DNA from 2 places in the Thermoanaerobacter brockii subsp. finnii Ako-1 genome. Region 1 is predicted to be linked to the other one. Evidence: riboswitches for the same ligand, from Rfam matches in the RefSeq annotation. Region 1 holds a riboswitch; the other holds the start of a gene.

Region 1 (3,164 bases):
TAAAAGGTTCCCCTTCTAATTTTTCTAAATAGCCATTAATTCTAAGAACTGGAGGTACTCCAACCGTTATATGCAAGTCTGAAGCTTTTCTTTCAACTACTAATTTTAAAAGTTCCTTTGTATCCATATCCCTCATTCCTCGTAAGTTAGTCTTATCATTTCATCAATTGTAGTTTTTCCTTGTAATACAAGTCTTTTAGCACTTTCTCGTAAAGTTTTCATGCCATTTTTTACAGCCTGAGCTCCAATAACATCAGAGGAAACCTTAGCATTTATAAGCTCTCTAATATCAGAAGTAACAGTCATTATCTCATATATAGGAATTCTTCCCCTATAGCCTGTTTTATTACAAACAGGGCACCCTCTCCCCTTGTATAAAGTAATGTCTTCATTTTCTGAAATTCCCAATAGCTCTTTTTCGCCTTTGGAAGCTTTATAAGAAATTCTACAGTTATCACATATTTTTCTCGCCAATCTCTGAGCAATAACCCCTACTACAGAAGAAGACACAAGATAAGGCTCTATACCCATATCTACAAGCCTAGTCACCGCTCCCGCCGCATCATTTGTATGCAAAGTGGAAAGGACTAAGTGCCCTGTTATGGCAGAGCGAATAGCTATCTCAGCAGTTTCAGTATCTCTAATTTCTCCAATCATAATTATATCAGGGTCTTGCCTCAAAATTGACCTAAGAGCAGTCGCAAAGGTAAGGCCTGCCTTTTCATTAACTTGTACCTGGTTTATTCCCTCAAGGGAATACTCAACAGGGTCCTCAACAGTTATTATATTAATATTGGGTTTGTTAAGCTCTCTCAGCATTGCATAAAGAGTGGTGGTTTTCCCACTACCTGTAGGACCAGTCAAAAGCACAATGCCATTAGGCCTTTTGATAAGTTTATCAAAGAGCACCAGATCCTCTTCTTCAAAACCTAATTGCTCCTTTGTCATTATAAAATTTTCCTTGTCTAAAAGCCTCAATACCAATTTCTCTCCAAAAACAGTGGGCAACGAAGAAACTCTTATGTCAATATTTTTACCACCTGTAGTAAAATCAAATCTGCCATCTTGAGGAAGTCTTCTTTCAGCGATGTTCATATTAGCCATAATTTTTACTCTTGTCACAACAGGGGCATGGGTACTTTTTATAGTCCTCATAGCTTCTGTTAATTGTCCATCTATCCTAAATCGAATTCTAAGGTCTTTTTCAGTAGGTTCAATGTGAATATCTGAAGCCCTATTTTTTATTGCCTGCTCAATTATAGAATTTACAAAGCGTACAGCAGGCGCGTTTTGTACTTCTTCAAGAATCTCATCTGGCAGCTCTTCTTGACTTTCACTTTGAAACTCCTTTTTAAAATCCTGTACTGCTTTTTCTGCCTGTTCTCTTCCGTAAATTCTATCTATGGCTTTTAAGATGCTTCCTTCAGAAGCAATTAAAGGCTTTACATTTTGTTTCGTAATGATTCTCACATCATCTAGTGCAAAAATATTCAGAGGGTCTGCCATTGCTACCAATATACCATCTTCATCTTTTTTTATAGGAATAATAGTATGTCTTTTAGCAACGGCTTCAGGAATTAATTTTGCTACATCGGGATCAATATAGTATTTTTGCAAATCTACATGTGGAATACCTAATTGAAATTCTAAAGCCTCTAGTATTTGGCTTTCTGTAACATACCCCAATTTAATAAGAACTTTTCCTAACTTTTCTCCTGTTTTGTTTTGAACTTCTATTGCGTGCTTTAATTGTTCTTCTGTTATAAGCCCTACCTCAAGTAAAAGCTCCCCTAGCTTTTTCTTGGCCATAAAATATACCTCCAAAAATAATAAAGCCGACATAAAGCCGGTTGCACCACTGTATCCGTGAGGCATAAAGTGCCCACATATAGCCTCACTTCATCTACTCTTTATAAAATATTCTACAAATTATGCGTAATTCCTTCTTTTAAATACCTGTATACCAAATTTTTGTCGAAAAATCCCCCTGTCCATAATTTGAAAGAATAATTAGCTTGATTTACCAACATAGAAAGTCCATTAGAATACTTTATTCCATTCTTTTTCGCATGTTTTAAAAGAGCAGTTTCAAAAGGATTGTAAATAAGGTCATAGACAAATTTAGCTTTCAAAACCACTTTTTCATCAGCAGGAGAATCTTCTGTATTTGGATACATTCCTACGCTTGTAGTATTAACAAGTATATCTATTTCTGGTAGTTCTTTTACTTCATTTATACTGCAGTAATCACACTGAATCTTAAATTCTTTTTTAATGTACTCTGACAAATCTTTTGCTCTCTCAACACTTCTATTGGCAATTATTATCGAATCTATCCCTTTTAGAGCAAGGGCGACACAAACAGCTTTAGAAGCTCCACCAGCTCCTAAGACAACAGCTTTTCTTCCTTCAATTTTTTTTCCTACTTCTGTTAATGAGTCTATAAAGCCATAGACATCCGTATTATAGCCTTTTAATATTCCTTCTTCATTGACTACAGTATTGACTGCGCCAATTTTTAAAGCTTCTTCTGAAACCACATCTAAGTATTTAATTATCTTCTCTTTATGTGGCACAGTCACATTAACTCCTTTTATTCCCAAAGATTTTACTCCATTTACTGCATCTTCAAGCTTTTCTGGCAAAACATCAAAAACAGTGTAGACACAATTTAAATTTAAAGACTTAAAAGCATAGTTATGTATTAAAGGGGATAAACTATGTTCTACAGGATGGCCTATAAGACCATACAGTTTAGTATTTGAATTAATCTCCATATCTCTCAATCCTTTTAAGTACATGTTTTTCCGCTTTTCTCATAAGTTTAGTCCATCCTAATTCCTCTTCTGATAGAGGTTTTACCAAAATAGTATATAAACCTGCTCTTTTGCCACCAAAAATATCAGTAAATATTTGATCTCCTATTAAAGCTGTTTCATTAGGCTTAGCATTTAAAATCTTTAAAGCCTTTTTAAAAGCTCCTTTTCTCGGCTTAATGGCCCAAGCTATTCCAGGTACACCAACTTTTTCTTTAAATTCATTCACTCTTCTTTTAGTGTTATTTGAAATGAGACAAATTTTAAACCCCTCTTTTTTTACTTTTTCAAGCCATTCAATAGTCATTTTATCGGGAAATTTTGATTTTTGAGGCACTAAAGTATTGT
Region 2 (3,164 bases), 410 kb from region 1:
ATTATCATTATCAAACCTTGAAATTCCGCCTATCTCAGATATTAAGCCGGCTGCGATGGTTGGGCCAATACCTTTTACTGATGTAAGACAAAGGAATTCATTGTTAAATCCTTTGACCTCATTAATAATGGCTTTTTCTACAGCTTTCTTCTGCTTTTCAAGGGACTGTAGATTATCAAAGCAAGACTTGATAACAAAGTTTAAAGAATCATCTACAGTAGCATTAATTCTATAAGACTTGCGAACAGCCTCTTGAAGCAATTTAGCTGTAGCTTCTGGATCATCAAAGCGATCTTTACTCTTATCAACCAAAAAGCCGGCAAGTTCATCAAGCGGTCGAGCCGCAATATCATCAAGGGTGAAAAACTCATTAAATATTTCAGTAGCAGTTGCTCCAAAATTATTACTAAAGACTTTATTTTGGCACAAACCGCTAAACTTAAGGAACAAATTGCTGAGTAAATAATTTTTTTCTCTAACAATACTATTAACAATGTGAAAGCGATGACGAGTAAGCCTCTGGAGAGCAAGATATCTAAAATCTACAGAACAAGATTTAGGGAGTCTACCGAATCTCAGTTTTTCAGCAATAGCAAAGGCATCAATCCAGTCATTTTTAGGCAAATTACCGAGAGACTTTTTAAAAGCATTAATAATATTAGCATTAAAAGTAGTAATAGAAGGTTGATAAGGCTTAAGAGCAGAATGATCAGCCAAATAATACTGGAGGTGCCAGCCATAGACTGAGGTAGATTCCAAACCAATAAAGACCTTTTGAATATTGTATTTATTACAACACTCCAAGATACGTGATACTATAACATCACAACCATGAGGGTTATTTTCTACAGAAAAACGGGAGGAAGCATCATTACCCTCCTGGTCGAGAATATGAACCTTGACATCATTCAGGCTTACATCCATACCAACAAAAAGCTTATTCAAGATTGTTACACCTCCTTTCAAAAGTGATAAAGTAAGTAAAAGTTAATTTGAGATAACCCTAGCAACCAGATTATGTAGCAACCTCGCAATTAGCTCTTAATATATAAGCCTGAATCCTCTGCTGCCAGGGGCTTATATATGACAAAGCAGATTTCGCGTAAGAAAAGGCAAATCTGGTGTAGGGACCACACTTAAAAGAGCGGTCAAGCCGCATGGAGGACGAAAGCCTGTCCCACATTAACTTTACAGTATAATAATGCTACAAGTTATCTCAAAAGTAAATAATAAGGCCGAAAAAAGATGAGACGGCCGCGCCATGAATCCTGCATATTGCGCAATATTACGGATTCATGGCAATAGATAAGATTTTAGACAAGATGAGAATATTAAAGATTTCCAGTTATAAATGCACTTTATTAAATTTTTAAGAAGTGAGACAAATTTATTGTCTTTAAAATTAATTATACGAGGAGGATACAATACAGCCGCTTTGGCCTGTTCTATTTGCCCTTTGAGGCTGCCATCATGTCCTATTATATTTTCAAAAGCACATTCTTTTTCTTTTCCCAAATCTAAAAAATCAATTAAATCTTTTAGAAGTATCTCTTCCTTAACCTTATTCCCTAAAAAATGAGCTAATCTATTTTTTTCAATATAATACACAGGTTTTGAAATAATTTTAACTATTTTCCCTTCTCTTACAAGATGATTTAAAATAAAAGACACATTGGGTCGAGCTATTTTTAGCAATTGCGCTATTTCTTCTGTAGTGACCCCACCTTTTCTATTTATCAAAAAATCCTGAAGATTAAATTCCTTACTCTTTTCTATAATGAAATTGTAAATTTTTTCTTTATTAGTCATATAAAACATCACTTCCTCAATTAATAAACCTCCTGTCAAAAGGCAGGAGATTATATATAAATGTTGGCAGCCCGGCTATCATAGCAAAACTATCGCTTTAGACCCGTGGCTTTGCGTCCCCGCCTTTCGACGAGTTTGCCTTTTTCAACAAAAATTTATTTAATTTTCCTATATTACTATTTCGACATAAATATGAATTTTCCTTCTATTTTTAAAAAAGATTTTTTCTACATAATTCGTTAAATTTATACTAATTTCTAAATGTATGTGTTTTATGCATTATTTTGTGTATCAAAAATGTGTATAAAAAATTATACACATTAAAAACTTTTATTAATTTTGTCTATATACAGTAAATTGGCATAAAAATTGCTTGAGTTTTATTATAGAAAATAAATCTTACAGAAAGGAGATGATGAATAGAAGAAAGAAACAGTTTCACTTAGCGACTAGAAGGGCTGACTTAAATTTTAAAAAATATTAAATTTTTAAGGAGGTAAGAAAAAATGAAGAGCCGACAAACATTAAAAGCTTTACTGGCCTTTGTGTTAATTGTAGCTTTAATGTCGCTAAGTGGAGTATTAGTCCAAGCCCAGCCCAACCTAACAAACTTTCCTATTAACTCATCAACAAAAAATTACTTGCCTCAAATTCAAAAAGTTTTGATGCAAGACTCTAATAAAAATAAACTTTTTGACAACTTAGAAGCAAAAATTGCTGGTAAGCCAGACAGTGAAAAATTTCCAGTTATAATAATTTTCAACAAAAACATAGCTGATAACGAACTATTAAATATTTCTAAATCCATTGGAAAGTTTAATATAAAGCATAAATACAAAATTATTCCAGGAATTGCTGCTACCTTAACTAAAGGACAAATAAACGCTTTGTCAAAATTGGATATAGTAAAGCAAATTGAGTATGACGAGCCTGTATATGCCACATTAGACACTGCAACAAAATGGTTTGGGGTTACAAAAGCGAGAAGTGTTTTGGTGTAACTGGTGATAGAGACGGTAATGCTTCTTCTTATTCCAAGAATGATATAGTAATAGCAGTTATTGATACCGGTATTGATGGCTCCCATGTTGACCTCGCTGGTGGCAAAGTAATAGGATGGCAAGATTTTGTAAACGGCAAATCTACCCCCTACGATGATAATGGACACGGAACTCATGTAGCAAGTATTGCGGCAGGTACTGGGACAGGGAACAACCTTTATAAAGGTGTTGCTCCTGGTGCTGCTTTAGTAGGGATAAAAGTATTAGATTCAAACGGAAGCGGAACTATGAGCACTGTAACCGCAGGAATTGACTGGGCTGTTCAAAACAAAGACATATACGGAATCAAAGTTA

What was found. Region 1 has a riboswitch for cyclic di-GMP ahead of gspE (type II secretion system ATPase GspE). Riboswitches for the same ligand answer to the same signal wherever they lie in the genome.
Region 2: it holds a riboswitch for cyclic di-GMP, as region 1 does, so the genes downstream of both, THEBR_RS12085 (transcriptional regulator) here and gspE (type II secretion system ATPase GspE) in region 1, are expected to answer to the same signal.

Annotation. Positions count from the first base shown of each region.
Region 1 covers NC_014964.1:1,120,011-1,123,174, reverse strand. Annotated here, with positions in the region: gene THEBR_RS05435 (type IV pilus twitching motility protein PilT) at 1-127, opposite strand, end outside; gene gspE (type II secretion system ATPase GspE) at 133-1,809, opposite strand; cyclic di-GMP riboswitch class II at 1,836-1,919, opposite strand; gene aroE (shikimate dehydrogenase) at 1,923-2,777, opposite strand; gene THEBR_RS05420 (YqeG family HAD IIIA-type phosphatase) at 2,767-3,164, opposite strand, start outside.
Region 2 covers NC_014964.1:1,531,425-1,534,588, forward strand. Annotated here, with positions in the region: gene THEBR_RS07675 (IS110 family RNA-guided transposase) at 1-924, opposite strand, end outside; partial or broken gene THEBR_RS12085 (transcriptional regulator) at 1,414-1,818, opposite strand; cyclic di-GMP riboswitch class I at 1,872-1,959, opposite strand; partial or broken gene THEBR_RS07685 (S8 family serine peptidase) at 2,316-3,164, shown strand, end outside.